Sporocytophaga myxococcoides: one gene and its partner. The protein of the gene in region 1 interacts with the protein of each later gene in a pairwise test. Links are inferred from orthologs where the notes say so. Each region holds a gene or a part of one and is shown on either strand. Other genes may lie near its edges. The genes, in order: ung and MYP_RS08465.

The links.
Region 2: the proteins of ung (region 1) and MYP_RS08465 interact in binary tests that used the Escherichia coli proteins (3 or more experiments, as listed by UniProt). The link is inferred for Sporocytophaga myxococcoides from one-to-one orthologs.

What each region holds. Positions count from the first base shown.
Region 1 is NZ_BBLT01000004.1:241,700-257,876, reverse strand. Bases 323-3,035 are described here. They hold ung (uracil-DNA glycosylase), read left to right. Parts: upstream 323-1,204; coding sequence 1,205-1,867; downstream 1,868-3,035. Other genes in these bases: lepB (signal peptidase I), read right to left, coding at 2,217-3,035; apaG (Co2+/Mg2+ efflux protein ApaG), read right to left, coding at 607-993; MYP_RS11305 (O-methyltransferase), read right to left, coding at 323-584. In the rest of the region: more of MYP_RS11305, read right to left, coding at 1-322; more of lepB, read right to left, coding at 3,036-3,305; dapB (4-hydroxy-tetrahydrodipicolinate reductase), read right to left, coding at 3,342-4,064; MYP_RS11280 (DUF5683 domain-containing protein), read right to left, coding at 4,065-4,658; MYP_RS11275 (ParB/RepB/Spo0J family partition protein), read right to left, coding at 4,661-5,593; MYP_RS11270 (ParA family protein), read right to left, coding at 5,606-6,382; membrane protein insertase YidC, read right to left, coding at 7,035-8,846; MYP_RS11260 (CTP synthase), read right to left, coding at 8,883-10,514; MYP_RS11255 (PKD domain-containing protein), read left to right, coding at 10,796-15,319; MYP_RS11250 (PorP/SprF family type IX secretion system membrane protein), read left to right, coding at 15,523-16,177. UniProt on the Escherichia coli protein: Excises uracil residues from the DNA which can arise as a result of misincorporation of dUMP residues by DNA polymerase or due to deamination of cytosine.
Region 2 is NZ_BBLT01000003.1:140,619-147,052, forward strand. The notes cover bases 1-2,727. They hold MYP_RS08465 (nucleoside-diphosphate kinase), read right to left. Parts: upstream 1,711-2,727; coding sequence 1,291-1,710; downstream 1-1,290. Other genes in these bases: dxs (1-deoxy-D-xylulose-5-phosphate synthase), read right to left, coding at 1-149; MYP_RS08460 (segregation and condensation protein A), read left to right, coding at 419-1,180; MYP_RS08470 (DHH family phosphoesterase), read left to right, coding at 1,888-2,727. In the rest of the region: more of MYP_RS08470, read left to right, coding at 2,728-2,922; MYP_RS08475 (FKBP-type peptidyl-prolyl cis-trans isomerase), read left to right, coding at 2,916-3,881; MYP_RS08480 (FKBP-type peptidyl-prolyl cis-trans isomerase), read left to right, coding at 3,980-4,405; magnesium/cobalt transporter CorA, read right to left, coding at 4,414-5,475; transcription termination factor Rho, read right to left, coding at 5,536-6,434. UniProt on the Escherichia coli protein: Major role in the synthesis of nucleoside triphosphates other than ATP. The ATP gamma phosphate is transferred to the NDP beta phosphate via a ping-pong mechanism, using a phosphorylated active-site intermediate.

The DNA of each region.
Region 1 (16,177 bases):
TTGGTAGCCTCATAGGTGTGATTGGCATCAAAATAAGCAAGGTCTATTTGTGTAATTTTTTCTATTTGTGCTGGCAAGGTGTTGTCAATGTTTCCCTCTATTGTAAGAACATTATCCGCTTGGGCAGTTTTGAATAATTTTTTTGCATATTCAACTGTATCATGGCATCCTTCAAAAGAGTATACAATACTTTGCTGAGACGCTTTAGATAAATACAAAGTGGTTAATCCGACAGAAGTACCAAGATCTATCAGGATAGAAGGATGAAAATGATTTGTTAGCCTGAAAAGTAACTCGGAAATTTTAGTGCTTTTGCCTGAATTTTTCACAATATCACTGACCAACCGTTCTTTGCTCTGATTTACTTTAGAGCCAGCTCCCAGATCATTTATTTTAAGGACTGTTTGGTCTGATAATAGATTGTGTCGGATTTTATTCAGATCTTCAAAAGCATAATAGTGCTTTTTCTTTATGATAATTTCCCTGTAAAGGTTAAAGACAAAAGGACTGTGAATTGAATGTTCGTCTTTGGAAGAAAAAAAGTATTTTATATAACTAATTATAAAAAAGAAAAAACGCTTCACACAAAAAGAACTCTATTATAAATTAATTTAGTTTATAAGGTACAACCATTACAAATTGTGGAATGACAGCTTTGAATTGCTTTCCATCTACAATCCTTTCCATCAGATAAGAACCTTTCATCTTTCCCAATTCTGTTTTGAGGTTGCAACCAGAAACATATTCATGAGCCTGACCTGGTTCTATGATTGGTTGTTGCCCAACAACGCCTTCACCCTCTACTTCTCTGATAATGCCATTTGCATCATAGATATACCAGTGCCTTTTTAGCAATTGCACGGTGTAATTGCTGAAATTTTCAATTCTGATTTTATAAGTAAAAACAAAATGAGATTGAGAAGGGCTGGAATACTCAGGCTGGTAAGAAGTAACCACGCTGACTTTAAGACCATCTGTGATTTCTGTTACCATATTTTTCTGAGTTTTTGAAGTTTTGACACTTAACTCTAAAGTTAAAGAGAAGTTTGTTTAATTCAATGATTTTGTTTGAAAATCTTTTAGGCATTGAAAGCTACATCGAAGGCTACCATTCATCGTGAGGCTATTTCTTATAAAATTAATTAAGTACAATTTGTCTATTGAATAATCTGATTTTAAATTGGGACAGCAAAATTTTAGTTAAATGGATGTTAAAATAGAATCTTCCTGGAAGGAGAGGGTTTATAAGGAGTTTGAAAAACCATATTTTCAGAATCTGGTAAACTTTTTAAAGCAGGAAAGGCAAAATCATACAATTTATCCTCCCGGAAATCAGATTTTTAATGCATTTGAATGGTGTGTTTTTGATAATGTAGAAGTTGTAATTATCGGACAAGACCCTTATCATGGGCCTGGACAGGCAAATGGATTGTGTTTTTCGGTTGCAGACCATGTTCCTCTTCCGCCCTCATTAAAAAATATTTTTAAGGAAATTAACAGAGATCTTGGAAGGCCGATGCCAAAATCAGGAAATCTTGAGAGATGGGCAAAACAGGGCGTCTTATTATTAAATGCTACTCTTACAGTTCGCGCTAATACGGCAGGTTCTCATCAGAAAAAAGGCTGGGAAGAGTTCACTGATGAAGTCATCAGGATTTTGTCAGCTGAAAAAGAGCATCTGGTTTTTATACTTTGGGGAGCTTATGCCCAGAAAAAAGGAAGTGTAATTGACCGTTCAAAGCACCTCGTATTGGAATCAGCACACCCTTCACCATTTTCAGCCGAAAGAGGATTCTTTGGGAATAATCATTTTAGCAAAACAAATGAATATTTGAGGGAAATGGGAAAGCGGGAAATTGACTGGTAGCTTTAAGTTGAAAGTAGTAAGTTTTAAGTTTTAAGTTTTAAGTTGAAAGTTTTAAGTTGAAAGTTGGAAATTGGAGAGGAAAGTAAACAACTATAAGAACTCTAAAAAGTTAAATTTATTCTCAAAAGTAAAAGTCTGAAACACACAGAGCCCCGGAGTGGGGATTTTGTCAGCATAAGGTGTTAGCCCTATGTTTCAGTGAAAAGAAATAATATTATGCATACCCTTACAGAGACGCCATGCTGGCGTCTTTATATCCAATATCATTGCATTTTATTTTTTTGACCAAGAATGAATTATTAAAAAAGCATAAAAAAAATCCCGGATTTTAATGTCCGGGATTTTTTTATTATCTAATAATATTGAAGAATCTGTTCCAGCGTATTTTATCAATAATGCCGCCGTTCTGATCAAGTGAAAGCCAGATAAACAAGGCTTTTCCAACTATGTGATCTGCTGGCACAAAACCCCAGTACCTTGAATCCAGAGAGTTATGTCTGTTGTCTCCCATCATGAAGTAGTAATTCTGCTTGAAGGTATATTCTTTAGCTTCTTTACCATCGATAAACAGCTTGTCATCCTCTAGTCTTACATCATCAAGATTCTCATAATTTTGGATTGTGGTTCCATAGAGAATAATGTTTTCAGGAGTCAGCTGGATTGTTGCACCTTCTGCAGGTACCCAAAGTGGTCCGAAGTTGTCTTCGTTCCAGTTAAATTTTGAAGAATGAGGAAATATTCTCGGTTCGGGTTCTCCTGCTGGTCTAATAATTGGCTCAACACTTTTGATTCCCTGAAAACCTTTAAATATGTTTGCCTGTTCTTCAGTGGTAAAGATATAGAATCCATTTTGTACAGGCTGATATTCCGTTACTCCAAATTTCCTGAATTCTTTTGAAGAAAATACTTCAGGAGTTTGCATGAAATACCTGTACTGAGTTTTAGGAGGATCTGCTACTGGTTTACCATTAACAAAAACTTTTGCTTTTTTGAGAGTAATAGTATCTCCGCCAATAGCGATACACCTTTTTATATAATTGGTCTTCAGGTCTGTTGGATATTCTTCTTCCGGTGGATAGTTAAAAACTACTACATCATTGTTTTTCACCTTGCTGATACCTGGCAGTCTGTATTGAGGAAGTTGGATCCAATCAACATATGAAGGTATTTCCGTTCCCCAGATTTTCTGATGTGTCAACGGCATCTGTAAAGGAGTTTTAGGGGTTCTGGCTCCATAGTGAAATTTACTTACAAATAGGAAGTCTCCTACTAGTAATGATTTTTCCATGGACGGGGTTGGGATAGTAAAAGCTTCCATGAAAATCCATCTGATAAGGGTGGCTGCTACAACTGCAAATACAATTGCATCTACCCATTCTCTGGATTTGGATTTCTTTTTTTGTGGTTCTTTTTTCTTTTCCCAGAATTTTAAATTCATACCTTATATGATTTATAAAAAAATACTTATTTTCTCTTAGTAACTGATTTTTAGCATATCGTCCATGCCAAAGACACCTTTTTTACCTACCAGCCATTCAGCTGCTACTACAGCACCTTTGGCAAATCCTTCACGGGAATGTGCTGTATGTGTTATTTCAATAGTATCAACGGGTGAATTATAATAAACAGTATGTGTACCAGGTACAGCATCAAGTCTTTTTGATGTAATTCCTAACAGACTTTTTTCTTTGGTAGGTTGATTTACCCAGCTATTGATTTTCGGGGTTGCATCAATAATTCCTTCAGCTAAAGTAATGGCAGTTCCGCTTGGTGCATCCAGTTTTTGTTTGTGATGAATTTCTTCCATGCTCACTTCATATTCAGGAAAGGGATTCATGATTTTTGCAAGCAATTTGTTAAGATGGAAGAATAAATTTACTCCTACACTGAAATTGGATGCATAGAAGAAAGCACTGCCATTTTTTCTGCAAAGCTCTTCCAGCTCTTTTTTCTTTTCAAGCCAGCCTGTAGTTCCACAAACTACCGGTATACCTTGTTCTATACAGTATTTTACATTGTTGTATGCACTTTCCGGTTGAGTAAATTCTATTGCAACGTCAACCTGATCTTTAGTTATTGAAGTAAGCGAACTGTAATTCTCAAGATCGATTTTGAAAGGAGCAGTGTGGTTACGACTTATGGCAATTTGCTCAATGGTTTTTCCCATTTTGCCATAGCCCAAAAGTAAAATTCTCATTTATTTTATAGTAAAGTTTAATTTTATTCCTCCTGCAAATTGGGAATAATTATAAGAATATAAAAGCGGATGAACAGATAAAGAAATATCTTCATTAATGTCAAATTGCCTCAGATGAGCATCTACATATGCATCCACAATGTTTAATGCATACACAGCTGTAGAGATGATAATCGAAAACTCAAGATCTCTTCTGTACGAGTCTCTTGTTAACTTTAACTCATTATCACTGTAATCTTTAAATTCACCTGGCTGTTTTACACTTGGATCATTACTGATTCTGAAGCCAACGCGACTACTATAGGCATTATGGAACCTGGTGTACTCAAGTGAATTAAACCTTATCCAATAGGCAAGTGCAGCAGCTCCTGCATATATAATAGGAGGTTTCCAGTATCTGCGGTTGTAAAACTGTCCTGCTCCGGGTAGAACTGTGGAAAGCAAAGCAGCTCTTCCTGGACGGTAATTGTGTTTGGGTTTTGATTTTTTAACGGGTGCCTGAGAAAGGGTATCATTCTGGGCTGTGGCCCCCATTGCATTAATAAAAGTTATAACCGTTATTAATACAATGGGTCTTACCAGCTTTAATATCATATCTAAAAATTTAATATATCTAATATCCGGTTTAAATCATCCGCATTTACAAATGGGATCTTAATCTCGCCTTTGTTTTGTTTATCACAATTAATATTGATTTTTGTTCCGAAATGTGTAGACAATTTTGTCTGTATATGTACTATTTCAGGGTTGAAGTAAGTCTTCTTGTCTTCACCTTTCGATTCCGCAACTTTTGCTTGTGAAGAAGGCTGAGAAAGTGATCTTACCAGGTCTTCAGTTTTTCTAACCGATAATTCTTCATCCAGAATTTTCTTGAAGATACTCAATTGATCATCAATTCTTTCAATGGTAATCAAGGCTCTGGCATGCCCCATTGAAATTCTGTTATCTCTTACAGCAGCCTGAATGTCTGGCGGAAGTTTCAGAAGTCTTAAGTAATTGGTTACCGTAGTTCTGTTTTTCCCCACGCGGTCCCCTAATTCTTCCTGCTTCAGACTGCATTCAGAAATTAATCTCTGATAGCTCAGTGCAATTTCAAGCGCATTTAAGTTTTCTCTCTGAATGTTTTCAATAAGAGCCATTTCCAGCATTTGCTGGTCATTAGCGGTTCTTATATAAGCAGTAATTTTAGGAAGTTGAGCAAGTTTGGTAGCCTGAAGCCTTCTTTCTCCTGAAATCAATTGATATTTACCAGGTGAAAGTTGTCTAACGGTAATTGGCTGAATAATGCCCTGCACCTTTATAGATTCAGAAAGCTCCTGAAGGGCTTCCTGATCAAAATGAGTCCTTGGCTGATATGGGTTGACTTCAATACTGTCAACAGGTATTTCGTTAATTGCACTTTCTGGTGCTCTTTCAACTTCTACTTTTCTTTCGGGTTTTGCAGTATCGGAATCCTGAAGCAGGGCTCCTAAACCTCTTCCCAAAACACTTTTTTTTGCTGCAGGTATCTGCGATTTCTTATCGTTCATTGAAATCGGGTATTAACTTAATGCTACTTTATTTCTTTCAAGAATCTCCTGAGCTAGATTCAGGTAACTGATAGCTCCTTTGCTTTCTGCATCATGAGCTATAACAGGCAATCCAAAACTTGGAGATTCACTGAGTTTAATATTTCTAGGAATAATAGTTTCAAATACAAGGTGCTGGAAGTGAGTTTTAACTTCTTCCACTACCTGGTTTGATAATCTTACCCTTGGATCATACATTGTAAGGAGAATTCCTTCGATTTCAAGCGCAGTGTTAAGTCTGGTCTGGATAATCTTAATAGTATTAAGTAGTTTTCCTAATCCTTCAAGGGCAAAGTACTCACACTGAACCGGTACTAATATGGAATCAGCAGCAGTCAAGGCATTTACCGTGATAAGACCAAGTGAAGGTGAACAGTCTATAACTATATAATCGTATCTTTCTTTTGCATTCTTTAAAGATTCTTTCATCTTTTCCTCTCTGTGATCAAGGCTGATCATCTCTACTTCCGCACCTACAAGGTCGATGTGAGCTGGAAGGAGGTCCAGGAATGCTACATTGGTGTTAAGAATTAGCTCATCAGCATTTATTCCGTCAACCATGCATTCATAGATACTTTTTTCAATTGTCTTTGGGTTAAAACTTAATCCTGAGGTTGAGTTAGCCTGAGGATCAGCGTCTACCAATAGGGTCTTAAATTCCAGAGCTGCAAGACTGGCAGCCAGGTTGATAGCGGTTGTGGTTTTACCTACTCCACCTTTTTGATTGGCAATTGCAATGATTTTACCCATTTAAATTAAAATAATTAAGTTTAACTGAATCTCCTATTTCCAAATAAAATTAACGCTTTTTCTCCTCATTGTGCAATTATTTTTACTTCAGGAAGCCAATTTAAATTTCAGATATTGATCTGTTTTTTAATTAATTGATTTTCTTTGGTTAAGAAATAATGCGCCAGAGGCTTATTACGCTCTGAAAACAATGCAGGATTTTACTCCAATCTTTTTCCAAACGAAGCTTTTAAGCAGTGGTTGGTGAATAAACATCAATTTTTCAAAATTTTTCAGAACTTAAAAGACATTCAGTTTCGAATATTTTCAAAATTTCTGACAAAGTGATTTTTAAAATTAAGATAAAATGAAATGAAGGTGTGCTAATTGTTTATTTTATTATACACATATTTTGCACTAATGGGATGTGGAAAGGATGTGGATAAGTGGAAGGTTGCTGGATGTTAGAGGGTTACTTTGAGTTAAAAGTTTAAAGTCGAAAGTTTAAAGTTTGAGAATGTATTTTCTCGTTCTGCAAAATATGTCTGGTTCAAAAGGCGAGGTCTTTCAATAAAAGTTGTCTTTTGTCTTGCTTCAAAATGAAAAAAGCAGCAAATCAGATCTCTCTGTCTTGCTGCTTTTTTACTTTCAACTTTAAGCTTTTAACTTTTAACTATTTTTTCTTCTTTTTAATTTCTTCTTCTCTAGCCTTCATAGCCTCCTCAACTCTCTGCATCCATTTGGATTTTTTCCCTCCTGTGGTAGCATATTTCTTTCTGTTTTCATCTAAAACAGCTCTGATTTTGTTTTCATCAACAAATCCTTTGATAATATATTGCTGCCCGATTGAAACTAAGTTGGAAACTAGGTAATAGAAACTCAAACCTGCAGGGAAGGAGTTAAGAACAAACATAAAGACAACCGGCATGATGTATGAAACAGATTTCATTGGTCCGGTAACTGTACTTACCTGATTATTTACCCAAGTTAACAAAAGGGTAGAAAGGGTCATCAGGAAGGTAAATAAGCTGAAGTGATTTCCGTAGGTATCGCTAAGACCCCAGATATGAGTGTTCCATGAGAAGATAGAATCATATGTGGAAAGGTCATTAGCCCATAAGAATGGCTCTTGTCTTAGTTCTATTGAGTTCGGGAAGAAGTTGAACATCGCAAGGAGGATAGGAGTCTGTAAAAGCACAGGAATACATCCGCTTAAAGGATTAATTCCAACTTTTTGATATAACTGCATCTGCTCAGCCTGCACTTTTTGCATATCATCGCCATTTCTTTCCTTTATTTCGTCAATTTCAGGCTTCAATACCTTCATTTTAGCCATTGAAATGTATGACTTGTAGCTAAGAGGAAATAGAATAGCTTTTAGTAAAAAGACAAGAATGATGATGATAACCCCGTAATTTCCAATAAACGTTTCGAAGAAATTAAATACTGGAATTACTATGAATCTGTTGATCAGATTGATAACGGGCCAGCCAAGATAAACGTTTTTGTCATAATCAGGAGCAGGAACTGCTCTAAGTGTTTGATAATGATTAGGGCCGAAATAAAATTTATATTTTCCTTTTCCTGAAGTTAAATCATTATAGGGCAATGTCACTGAAGCTTCCAGATGCTTCAGACTTGCAGTGTCTCCTTGATTTACATGACTTTTAACTGTCCCGTTAGAAAATTCATTTTCAGCGATAAATCCTGCGTTGAAGAATTTTTGCTTCATGGAAACCCATTTAATCGGTTCGCTTAAAGTAGTGCTTTCCGGATCATTTGAGGTTTCGTTAAGATGATCAAAACCTTCTTTTACAGTATAATAATTTACTGAGGTGGTAATTCTGCTTTGTTTCAGGTCATATTCCACCTTTGGGGCATCTGCTTTCCAGTCAAAAACAACAGGTTGGTTTTGCAGAATACCGGTCATACCGTCAAATTTCAGGTCATAGTTAACCAGATATCCTTCAGGTGCAATAGAATAAGTCTGGGAAATCGCATTACCTGGAGATAAAGTAGCCTTGAAAATTACCTTTGTTGTATCTCCTGACTTTTGAGTCTCAGCCTGATAAAACAGAGTTGATAAGTCAAGATTTCCGGTTTTAGATGCAGCGAGAAGGGATATGTTGCTATTAGCTTCATCTAAAAGGTATAAAGGTTTTTTCTGATCGGTCAGATAGTGTTTCAAAAGTACACTTTTGATTTTACCACCTTTTGAGGAAAAAGTAACCTTGATGTCTTTGTTTTCAGCGACAACATCTTTTGCTTCTCCTGAGGCCAGATTGGCAAGCTCCCCATATGCAGCCTTTAGCTGCTGTTGTTTTACCGAGTCAGGAATTACTTCTTCTGTTTTTTGGGGAGTAACCTGAGTCGATTGTTGTTGTTGTGCGTTTGGTTGGGGTTTATCTTTTTGCCCGAAGTACATAAAGTACAGTAACATCATGGCAGTAATTAACACTATCCCCGTAACCTGATTCTTATCCATCTTAAATTATTAATTATCTAAAAATATTTTCAGTTATTATTCTGTTTTAGACTCTTTTTCTTTTGAAAATTCAATGGCTGCTTTTACAAATTTAACAAACAGCGGATGTGGATTTAATACTGTACTTTTCAGCTCTGGGTGGAACTGTGTACCTATATAAAATCTGTGATCCTTTAATTCAATAATTTCTACCAGGCCAGTATCCGGATTTATTCCGGAAGCAATCATACCAGCTTTTTCAAACTGTTTCAGATACTTGTTGTTAAATTCATATCTGTGTCGGTGTCTTTCGGTAATTTTAGATTTACCATAGATATGATGCGCTTTACTTCCCTTAGTTAATTCGCATGGATAGGCTCCCAATCTCATAGTTCCGCCTTTTTTCGTAACATTTTTCTGAGATTCCATCATATCAATAACCGGGTTAGGGGTCTTTTTGTCCAATTCGGCAGATGCAGCATCTTTTATACCAACCACATTTCTGGCAAATTCGATAGCTGCACATTGCATACCAAGACATATACCGAAGAATGGAATGTGATTTTCTCTGGCAAATTTTACCGCTTGAATTTTTCCTTCAATTCCTCTTTCTCCAAAACCTGGTGCTACCAGTATTCCATCAAGATTACCTAAAACAGAAGGAATAGTTTCGGCAGTAAGGTGTTCAGACTGAATCCATTTAATTTTTACCTTACATTCATTTTCTGCTCCCGAATGTACAAATGCTTCAGCAATAGATTTATAAGCATCAGGTAATTCTACATATTTTCCTACAAGACCAATCTGTACTTCATGGGTAGTATTTTTCAGCTTTCCGAGAAAATCTTTCCAGGTGTCGATTTGAGCTTCTCCTTTATGTGGAAGTTTCAGCTTGGTTAACACTCTTTCGTCCAGTTTTTCCTTTTTCATTAATAAAGGAACATCGTAAATCGTTTCAGCATCAAGAGATTCAATAACTGAGTTTACATTTACGTTGCAGAAAAGGGCAAGCTTTTTTCTGATTTCAGCAGGAATTGGATGCTCTGAACGGCAAACTAATATATCCGGCTGAATTCCTGATTCAGAGAGTTGTTTTACAGAGTGTTGAGTTGGCTTGGTTTTTAATTCTCCTGCTGTTTTAAGGAACGGAACCAGGGTAAGGTGGATCACAAGCGTATCATGTGGACCAAGATCCCATCTTAATTGTCTTACAGCTTCTATAAAAGGAAGAGACTCAATATCGCCTACGCATCCGCCTATTTCTGTAATAACTATATCATAGTTTCCTTTTTCTCCTAAGGCAAGAAAATTTCTCTTGATCTCATCTGTAATGTGAGGAATAACCTGAACGGTTTTTCCTAAGAATGCACCTTCTCTTTCTTTCGAAATTACATTATGGTAAATTCTTCCTGTAGTGACATTGTTTGCCTGAGAAGTGTTGATATTCAAAAATCTTTCATAGTGACCCAGATCCAGATCTGTTTCAGCTCCATCCTCAGTTACATAGCATTCGCCATGCTCATAAGGGTTAAGAGTCCCCGGATCTATATTTATATAGGGATCAAATTTTTGAATAGTGACGGAAAACCCTCTGGACTGAAGCAGTTTCGCAAGAGATGCGGAGATTATTCCTTTTCCTAATGATGAGGTTACCCCTCCTGTTACAAAGATATATTTAGCAGAAGCCATAAGTACTAAAAAGACTCTATTTTACTTATGGGATACAAAGGTATATGTTTCGTCTTATAAATTTATACAAATCCCCTTTTTTGTGTATTATTTTTTTGAAAAGCTAAGAATGTGAAACTTTAATAAGGGTATACCATGAATCCACCTCTTGGAAATGGAAATCTGTCAAAATAAGTTCTATCATTATCACTTTTTGATTATCTTGTGAAGTTGTTTTCTGCAAATAAGGCACACCTGATCAATTGTTTATTGGATAAATTATAACAGTTGGGATTGTATTTATGCGTGAAAAGATATCATTTACCTGGAAAATCTGTATTTTATTTTTATTGAGTCTGGATTCATTTGAAGTCTTGGCTCAATGTCCTTTACCAGAGTTATATGATTTAACTTTCGCAAATCCTTCCTCTTCCCAGACATGGGTCAATTGTATCGATAACGAAACTGATCCGGATATATATAATCTGGAGTTGATGTCTCCTCGTGATATTGAAAATTATACCATTGATTTTGGTGATGGTTCTGCGCCCATATCAGGTACACTCTGGCCTTCCAATACAGTACTTTCTCACTCATTCGGTTTGGGGAAATTTTCAATAACACTTACGGAGAAGAAAACAGGTTGCACTATAAAAACAATAAAAGGTACCTTTATTAATGACCGAAAAGCGGGAGCAGCAGCTTTGCCTCCTACCATAGGAGCAAGTACCTGTGCACCCAATATTCTTTCATTTAAAAATACTTCCACCAATACTTCTCCTTTTACAAAGTTCGAATGGTCTTGGGGAGATGGGACTAAAGATGTAACAGATGCTTCCAATGCAGGACAGGTAATGTCACATACTTATCAAAAAGGAACGTCCAGTTGCAATATGATTGTCCGACTCACTGCCACGGGTTTGTGTGATGCCTCATTTGCAAGTTATGGCCCATTTAATTTTTGGGATACTGATTCGGCTATTATCAGTGCTTCTGTGAAACAAATTTGCGGGGCAGATTCAGTGGTTTTTAAAGATGTTTCTAAATATAACTGTAATAATAAACAGGCCAGGAAAATAAAATGGGAATCGGCTGATTTAGGTATTTCAACTTCCTGGCTTCAGGCTTCTCCCATAAACAGATCCCTTAAGGCATTCATTACCGGAGTGCCAGGTGCCACTTTTAATATCACACTTCTTGATTCCAACTTTTGCGGGGTTAGTCAGACCTCTATGAAAGTAGAAATTATTGATCCTCCTGTTTCTCAATTTACCACTTCATCTACTGATATTTGTGCAGGGGATTCAGTATTATTTCAAAATAGCTCAACAGGCGGTGGAAACAGATTTAGATGGAATTTCGGTGATGGAACGGGTTGGATTGAAAATAATAATCCTACTCTTTTCCATCAATACAGTGCTGCAGGAAAGTATACGGTCCAGTTGGCTTCCATTCAGGATAAAGCCCTTGGCTGTTCTGATACTTCTGTCTCTGTAATATCTGTTGTTGGGATTCCTCAAGCCAATTTTACTTTTGTTAAACCTACAAGTTGTGGAAAGGCCTCTGTCTTGTTTAATAATGCGTCGATCGGAGCATCTTCTTATACATGGGATTTTGGAAATGGAATAACTCAGACTGGTCCTGGCCCCTGGACTATTGACTTCGATCCAGGTTATTATAGTGTCCGATTAATAGTACATAACAACCTAAACTGTAGTGCAGAAAGAACTGCTGCTGTTATCGTACCTCCGGATATTTCATTTAATGTGTCCTCAGATCCTGTATGCCAGGGGAATATTAGTAAGTTTAAAAACTTATCCGATTTATTGCCTGCAGTACCTTGTGCCTCTGGATCAATATTGAGAGAACAATGGGATAATATTACAGGCGCAGCTACTGTAGTAAGACTTACTTCTCATGCAAATTTTCCGGATAAGCCTTCCTCAACTTCTTTACTTACAGATTATTTTGAGGGGCCTGTGAATATCGGAGATAATTACGGCTCCAGAATTCATGGATTTATTTGTCCTCCATCTGATGGTATTTATACATTCTGGATCTCAAGCAATGGAGATTCTGAACTCTGGCTTAGTTCCAGTTCAAAAGTTTCAGATAAAACAAAAATTGCTTATGTATCCGGAACTACCACTTTGAGGCAGTGGAACAGATATATTTCTCAGCAATCTTTACCTGTCTTTCTAAAAGCAAACCAAAGGTATTACATAGAAGCACTTCATAAGGAAAGTAATCTGGATGATCATTTATCAGTTGGCTGGCAATTACCGGATGGGACTTTTGAAAGACCTATTCCCGCAAAATATCTTAGCCCATATACTCCGGGAACTGAGATAACATCCTGGTCCTGGACCTTCGGAGATGGAGGGAGTGCTTCTGTAAAGCAGCCTGGTCATTTATATAATACTCCCGGTACTTATGAAGTGATTATTGAGGCAGCTACAGATGTCTGTAAGAGGAAGGATACAGTTTATACTATTGTCTCACCATTGCCGGTTCCTTCTTTTGAGTCAGATAAGTGGAAGGGGTGCGCTCCATTTGATGTTAAAATTGCTAACAAATCACAAAATACCAGCGCCTACGAATGGAGTTTTGGGGATGGTTCGCCAGGACTGTTTACGTCAGATAACTTAGATACTATCTTTCATACTTATTTAAATAAAGGGGATGATAGTTTGAAATTTCCATTGAAACTTATTGCCAAATCCGATAAGGGATGTATGGATACGTTAATTCGAAATGTTACTGTTTATCCGTCTCCTGTAGCTGATTTTTTGTACACTCCTTCAATTCCTCAGTGCAGCCCATCCAGTATAAAACTGTCAAATAATTCATCTTTAGCGTCTTCCTTTAAATGGACGATTGAGGGTAAGGATACTATTGTCTCTTCAATGGAGTTTAATCATACTTTTGTAAACAAGACAGGTATAGTAAAAGATGAATCCATATCCATCAGAGCTATTACAGATCATGGTTGTTTTTTAGAAAAAAGTAAAACTATAATTGTATATCCTGAGCCGGAATTCAAGATCGAAGCCAAACCTAAGGAAGGTTGTCATCCGCTTATCGTGGGTTTGTCTTCTGGAGGAGCACAATATAAGTTTGACTGGGATTTCGGTGATGGTTTTAAATCTTCTGCATCTACACCAACACATGTTTTTAACAATATTACTGATAAGGATACTTTATTTAGGATCTCTCTGAATGCCCTATCTTCATTTAATTGCTCTTCAACAGTCTATGACACAGTAATTGTACATCCCAAACCTGAAGCTGATTTTAGTGAATCTGTTTCCTTTGGGTGTAGTCCTTTGTCTGTAAGCTTTTCCAATAACAGTCAGAAGGCAGGATGGTATAAATGGGATTTTGGAGATGGTATATTGCTGGATACTTTATTTGGAGATGTTACCCATGTATATGAAAATAAAACAGGTTTAATTAAAGAGTTCTATGTGAAGCTGATTTCAGGAACTGCTAATAACTGTGCAGATACTATGATCAGAAAGATTTCTGTTTTTCCTGAAGTTTTTCCTGATTTTGTGGGAGAAATGGAAGGATGCAGTCCTTTCAAAACAAAGTTTGCACCATCAGGTTCATTAATATCAAATTACACCTGGGATTTTGGGGATGGAAGTACTTCTCTAGAAACTTCTCCTGTTCACATTTTCCAGAATCCATACGCAGAGGATACTGTATTTAATGTAATTCTAAAAGTTAAGTCAGTACACAATTGTGAGGCAGAAGTAACAAAGTCTGTTTCAATCTGGGCTGGTCCTGAAGCAAATTTTACAGTAACCTCAAACACTATTCAATTACCTGATTCTGCCATTTATATAACTAATAATACTGTTGCCGGAAACTTTGATATTAAATGGGATTTTGGAGATGGAAATACATCCGGTTTAAGAGATCCTCAGGTTCACTATTATGGTTTTTATGGCAACTACAAGTTGACTCTTTTTATAAATACAGGAAAATGCACAAGCTCTTTAACGAAAGATATCAATGTGTTGGCAACTTCTCCGATTGTTAATTTCACTGGAGAAGGAGAAGGGTGTTTGCCTTTGGAGATTTCTTTTAACAATACATCTAAATTTGCGGAGCAATATTTATGGGAGTTTGGGGATGGTGAGACTTCAGAATTGAAAAATCCAAAGCATAATTATGAATTTCCTGGAGTTTATTCTGTAAGACTTTTGGCGAAAGGTAAGGGGGGCGAAAATTATCTTATGAAAGATTCAATCATATACGTAAGACCTGTTCCGGACGCTTATTTTGTATCTCAGCCTAAGGTTGTTTTTATACCCGATCCGATTTTTTTTAATAATAAATCTAAAAATGCTATCAAGTTTACATGGGATTTTGGAGATCAATCTTTTTCTGAAGAGGTGAGTCCATTGCATATATATCAAACACCAGGCAGGTATAAAGTAAAACTTTTAGCTGAAAATGAATTCGGATGTGTGAATAGCTATGAATTGGATGATGCAGCATTTGCTGAAGAAGGCGGTTCAATTGAAATTCCAAATGCCTTTACACCCAACCATGGAGGTTCGAGTGGCGGGCGAAAAGATGGAAATGGATTGAATGAAGTCTTTTATCCGCGCCTACATGATGTTACTGATTTTTATATGAGTATTTATAATAAATGGGGAGAGATGCTTTTTGAAACAAAAGATTCTTCAATAGGATGGGATGGGTACTATAAAAATCAGCTTTGCCCGGAAGATGTATATGTGTATAGGATTAAGGTGAAAATGCCAAGTGGAAAGGTGAAGGAATATGCCGGTGATGTTACTTTGATATGGTAATGGAGCTTAAAGCTTAAAGTTGAAAGCTTAAAGTAAAAAGTATAAATAATCATGGTGATTAAGGTTTTAATAAAGACCTAAAGGTTGGTGATTAAAACTGAAATCTACACTGAAAGCTTACGGAAAATGATTAAAGATGAGGTCTTTTAAGTTGTACGTAACTTCACCTTATTTAAAAAAAACAATAAAACCAAAGCGATATAATGTCAATTGCTCATATATTTTTGAGCTCTAAGTTTTCCACTTTAAACTTTAAGCTTTTCGCTTTTCGCTTTATGCTTTTGGCTTTAAGCTTATCTAACTATGTGTATGCTCAGGACCCTCAGTTTTCCCAATATTATGCTGCACCTTTATATCTCAATCCTGCTTTTGCCGGTGCCACACATGAAAGCAGGGCGATGTTTAACAACAGGTATCAATGGGTGAACCTCCCAAAGCCTTTTATTACTTATGCAGCATCGTTAGATCATAATTTTGAAAAGTTCAGAAGTGGTGTTGGGCTAATGGCAATGCTGGACAAAGCAGGAGAGGGAGCATTAAAATCAGCCTCCATAAACGGAATGTATTCCTTTCGTGTAAATCTTTCAAGCAAACTGGTTTTCAGACCAGGAATTCAATTTGGATATGTTTCAAGAAGTATTGATTATTATAACCTTACATTCGGAAGTCAGCTTGATGGAGTTTCCGGAATTCCCTATAATGTAGCAGGCAAAAGTTCAAGTGTTAATTACTTTGACTTTGGAGCAGGTTTTTTATTCTATAATAATAAATTCTGGATGGGAATGGCATCCAGTCATATTAATCAGCCGGATCAGTCATTGAATACAGGTGGAAATAAACTTCCCATAAAAACGACAG
Region 2 (6,434 bases), on another replicon or contig:
GCAGCAAAATGTCCTCCATATACGGATACATTGTCTACAATAAACTGCCTGAGCTCGGTACAAACCTGGTAAAGCTGCGTTTCCTCCAGTTTTCTCAGATCTTCAGGAGAGTCGATCTGACCCAATAATTTTCCCGGTTTTATTAACATGGCAAGTCCCAACTAAAACAAATATAAAACAATATATGTTTTCTTAAATTAAAAAAAGAAAAAATGTGCCTCAGCAAAATAACGACAAATTATTTATGATATTATACTGTGTTTTATTTTAAAAGGATTTTTAATTAGATCTGGAGAACTAAGTTTTAAGTAATATTTTTTAATAGTCAGATATTTACAAGTTGAGAGTCGTGGTTTTTATCAAAATGATAAATCGGAATTGATTTTGACGTTTGAAAGACTACTGTTAAATTTACTAAGTGAGCTTCGAAATTAAACTACCCTTATTTACTGGTCCGTTCGACCTTTTGCTCTTTTTCATAGAGAGAGATGAGCTGGATATTTATGATATTCCTATTTCAAAAATAACCAATGACTTCCTGGAATACATTCACCGATTGGAAGAAATGAACATTGAGGTTGCCAGCGAATTCATCCTTGTTGCAGCAACCTTAATGAGGGTTAAGGCTAAAATGCTCTTGCCACGACCAGAAATTGATGAACAGGGTAATGAAGTAGATCCAAGGGAAGAGCTTGTGGCCCATCTTCTTGAGTATAAGAAATACAAGAGTATTATCAATGATCTTGCTAATCTCGAAGAGGAACGCATGAGCCTCGAAAAAAGAGGGAACATAGTCAAAGAGTTAAAACAACTTTCTGAAGTAAACGATGTGGAGTCAGAGCTCCAGGATATAGACCTGTATAAACTTCTCAAAGTTTATGAAAGGGTATTGAGGAAGTTTGAAGAAGAAAAAAATAAACCAATTCATACGGTGGTACAGTATCCTTATACCATTGAGAACCAGAAAGAATATATTTTGACTAAGTTGAGTGACGTTGCAAGGCTATCTTTTGAAGATGTCATTTCGGAATTCAGAACCAAAATAGCAATGGTATACAACTTCCTTGCAATTCTGGAACTATTAACACAAGGTTATCTGATGATTTATGTTGGGGAGGGATTTAATAACTTCTGGGTAGAGAAGAGACAGGCAGAGACGGAAGAAGCTATTGAGTTGTAGTTTAAAGTTTAAAGTTTAAAGTCAAAAGTTTAAAGTGTCATTAAATATTACTAAGCTGAAAGTGTAAAGTTGTTATTTAACTTTAAACTTTCAGCTTTTTACTTTTAACTTTAAAACTGCTCTAATCCAGAGAAGAAGAAGTTTCCTTCTATAGCAGCATTCTCATCAGAATCAGATCCATGGATTGCGTTTGCTTCGATTGATTTAGCATACAGTTTACGGATAGTGCCATCCTCCGCATTTGCCGGGTTTGTTGCACCGATCAATTTCCGGAAATCAGCCACTGCATTTTCTTTCTCAAGAATCATTGGCATGATAAATCCGCTTGACATATATTTCTTAAGATCATTGTAGAAAGGTCTTTCTTTATGAACTTCATAAAACTGACCTGCACGCTCTTCAGAAAGTTTGAATTTTTTTAAGGCTACAATTCTGAATCCTGCCTCTTCGATCATCTTTAGAATTGCACCGGAATTACCTGCTGCTACTGCATCAGGTTTAATCATTGAAAAAGTTCTGTTACCAGCCATATTTTTGTTGTTAGGGTTACTAATTTCAGATTGCAAAATTATACAGATTCCTGAAATATTGGATTTTTTTTAAAAAATTCTCATTTTGCGCAGATTCTCTGATTTTTTATAATCAAAAGCTAGAGAATTTTGTTTAAGCATAATTAAATTCTACGGGTCTATTCGTCCAAGAAATCAATGCAGGATCTTGTATCTCTAAGGGAAATCCTAAGGACTCCAAAAAAAATTGTCATTACAACTCACGCAAAACCTGATGCTGATGCCTTAGGTTCTTCGCTTGCAATGTGGGCTTATCTCAAGAAAAAAGGTCATGATCCTAAAGTGATTACTCCAACAGATTATCCTACTTTTCTTAACTGGATGAATGGTAATGACGAGGTAATTGTGTACGAAGAAAATGTGGAGTTGTCTACAAAGCTGGTAAAGGAGGCTGAGGTTATTTTTTGTTTGGACTTTTCTGCTCTAGGCAGAATTAACGAGATGGGGGAACTTGTAAAAAATGCCACTGCAACAAAAGTATTGATAGATCACCATCTTGAGCCCGAGTATTTTGCAGATTTTGTTTTCTGGGATATCAAAGCTGCCGCTACTGCTGTGCTTATTTATAAGCTTATAATCGGTTTGGGTGACAGAGAATACCTTGATACCTGTATTGGGGAGTGTATCTATGCAGGAATCATGACCGATACGGGATCATTCAGGCATCCAAGCACGAACAAGGAAGTGCATATGATTATTGCAGAGCTTTTGAACCTCGCGGTTGATGTGTCACGGATTCATAGACTTATATATGATAACAATTCTGAGTCAAAGCTAAGATTTTTAGGTTTTGCACTTCTGGAAAAGCTCGTGGTAGAAAGAGACTTGTATGCTGCATATATCGCTATATCAGAAGCAGATTTGAAAAGGTTTGATTCGCAGACAGGTGATACAGAGGGTTTGGTAAACTATGCGTTGTCCATTGACGGAGTTGTGATCGCTGCAGTTATCATAGAACGGCCAGATTCTGTAAAACTATCTTTTAGATCTAAAGGTGATTTTTCCGTCAATGAATTTGCCAGAAGACATTTTGAAGGAGGAGGCCATTTAAATGCAGCGGGAGGAAAATCAAATCTAAACCTTGAAGATACTGTAAAAAATTTTTTGGAAGTGCTTCCTGCCTATAAAGAACAATTATATCAGAACTATAAACTAGAAAAATCATTATGTTAAAGAAAAGTGTTGCGGCAGTTGGCCTATGTATTTTAGCCGCTTCCGGTATTCTGTCTTCTTGCGACGGATACAAAAAAACCGAGAACGGCCTTAAATACAAGATTGTAAAGGACTCAACTGGTGGAAAGAATGTGGAAGTTGGAAGCGTAGCTCTTGTGCAGATGAGCTATCAAAATGAGAAGGATACCTTTAGCACTGCGAAACAGAATTACGGGAACCCAATAGATATTCTTGTTTCTGAATCTCCTTTTAAAGGGAGCCTTGAAGAAGGTTTGGCCTTGCTTAGTGAAGGTGATAGCGCTATTTTTATGGTAAGCAGCGATTCTCTTTACCAAAAGAGATTCAACACAGAGATGCCTAAGGAAATTAAACCAGGTAGTTTTACTACATTTAATGTTAAGGTAGTTAAAGTCTATACTAAATCAGAGGTAGCTGCTGAAAGAGAAAAGTATAGAAAGCAACAGCAGGAAATGAACAAGCAGCAAATGGCAATGGTAGATGATTATATCAGCAAAATGCTTGATTCTGCTTCTGTAAAAACTCAACTTAAAACTGACAATGCCATCATTGACAAAAAACTAAAGTCCGAAAATATTACTGCTCAAAGAACCAAGTATGGCGTTTCTTATGTGATTACAAAAGATGCAAATTCTCCTTTAATTACTAAAGGGGATACTGTTACAGTTGAGTACACAGGAAAGCTTCTTGATGGTACAACATTTGATTCTTCAGTAGGTAAAGATCCTTTCACTGTTGTTGTTGGACTTGGCAGAGTGATTCCAGGGTGGGAAGACGCACTTCAGGTGCTTGGTAAAGGTGATAAAGCTACAATCTTTATTCCATCTCCTCTTGGTTATGGTAAGTCTGGAATACCTGATCCGGCAAACAAAGGGAAATTCCTGATTCCTAAAAATGCACCTTTGGTATTTGATATTGAAGTGCTTGATGTTAAGAAGTAATAGGTAAGAATAAGTATTAGAGAGGTTGTTCATATTTGGACAACCTTTTTTCTTTAAACCAATTTTTTTAATCTCCGTTTTTCATTTAAAACTTTGAAATGAAACATCTGATTTTCTTTTGGGCAATTTTTTTGATTCCATTTAGCAAAACGTTTGCAGAAGGTGATACTATCACAACAAAATCTGGTTTGAAGTATGTTGTGAAGAAAAGAGGTACGGGGGAAAAAGCTTATGCAGGAGCTAAAGTAAAAGTTCATTACAAGGGGAAGTTTACTGATGGCAAGCAGTTTGAAAGCAGTTATGATGGTAAACCTTTTCAATTTGTACTTGGTACTAAGGAAGTGATCCCTGGTTGGGATGAAGGAGTTCTCTTGATGTCTGAAGGTGAAGAAGGGGTTTTAATTATTCCTGGCAACCTTGGGTATGGCAAAAAAGGTGTAAAAGATGATGAGCACCCTGGTAAATACTTAATTCCACCAAATGCAACCTTGATATTTGAAATGCATTTGTTAAAGGTAAAGTAATGGCTCTTTCAGAGCCATTTTTTCTTTCTGAAGTAGAATAGCATTGCTATTAAAATTGTAAGGCATGAAGCCAAAAATCCAAAGTATCCATATTTCCACTTTAATTCAGGTATATAGTCAAAGTTCATCCCGTAAATGCCTGCCAAAAAAGATAATGGGATAAATATGGTTGATATAACAGTAAGGACTTTCATAACGGCATTCATCCTATTGCTTATACTTGACATATAAAGATCAAGCATTCCTCCTGACAAATCTCTGAAGGATTCCAAAGTATCAATAATCTGAACAGTATGGTCATAAACGTCCTTAAAATAAGTTTGAGTGGAATCGGTTATAAGCTCATATTCTTCTCTTTCGAATTTCATTAAAACCTCACGGAGCGGCCAAATGGATTTGCGGAGAAGAATAAGCTCTCTTTTAATTTTGTAAAGGTCGTTAAGAATGTCATTGGTAGGTTCGCTAATCAGGCTATCTTCTATATCTTCAAGTCTTTCCCCAATTTTTTCAAGGATGATAAAATAATTGTCTACAATGGTATCTATAAGGGTATAGAATAAATAGTCAGCAGAATATTTCCGGTGTTTCCCCTTGTTGTTTCTAATCCTGTTCCTGTTTGGGTCAAATACATCTCCGCCTGCTTCCTGAAAGGAGAGTACGTAGTTGCTACCCAATACGATGCCGACCTGTTCAACTGTTATACAATTTTTCTCGGAATTAAAACTAAGCATATTGAGGATAGTAAATAGCTGTTCATCGAATTCGTCCATTTTCGGACGTTGTTCCGCTGTGGATATATCTTCAAGCAGGAGAGGGTGCAGATTAAAAATTTCGCCGATTTTTTTGAGACTCTCGCTATCTTCTGTCCCATCAATATTAATCCATGAAACGGCATCAGCACTTTTATATTTATGAAGTTCATCCAGAGAAGAAATCGTTCTTTCTTCCAGAGAAGTCGCATTATAACTCATGACAGTTACGACTGAGTTATTTTCAGGATTCTTATTTTCTTTAAGAGTGCCCGGGGATAATCCGACTGTCCTTGATTTATGAGGTCTTACCGTTTTCATTAGTTATTTGACATAAAAAAAGCGGCTAGAAAGCCGCTTCTTTATATCGATTATCAATTGTTATCCATTCATTGAAACAAGGAACTCATTGTTGTCCTTGGTGTTTTTCATCTTGTCGATCAAGAAGTCCATAGCTTCTACCGATGTCATATCTGACATGTATTTTCTCAGAATCCATACTCTGGAAAGCTCATCTTTATCCATAAGAAGGTCTTCGCGTCTTGTTCCTGATGCAGGAACATCAATAGCAGGATAGATCCTTTTGTTGGAAAGCTTTCTGTCAAGCTGCAACTCCATGTTACCAGTACCTTTGAATTCTTCAAAGATAACTTCGTCCATTTTGCTTCCGGTTTCTATAAGCGCAGTAGCAATGATAGTAAGCGATCCGCCATTTTCTACATTTCTTGCAGCACCGAAAAATCTTTTAGGCTTATGTAGCGCGTTTGCATCCACACCACCTGAAAGTATTTTACCTGAAGAAGGAACAACTGTATTGTAAGCTCTTGCAAGTCTTGTGATAGAGTCTAACAGAATAACTACATCATGGCCGCATTCAACCATTCTTTTAGCTTTTTCAAGTACTATTGAAGCAATCTTTACGTGTCTTTCAGCCTGTTCGTCAAATGTAGAAGATATCACTTCAGCTTTTACGTTTCTTGCCATATCTGTAACCTCCTCAGGACGCTCGTCGATCAGTAGGATCATCAGATATACTTCCGGATGGTTTGTGGCAATAGCGTTTGCAATTTCTTTAAGGAGAACTGTTTTACCTGTTTTAGGCTGAGCTACAATCATACCCCTCTGACCTTTTCCTATTGGCGCAAAAAGATCAAGGATTCTTGTAGATAACTGATTGTGAGTGGTGCTTAGGTTTAATCTTTCCTGTGGGAAAAGCGGCGTAAGGAATTCAAATGGAATACGATCTCTGATTTCTTCAGTAGTCTTTCCGTTTACGCTTT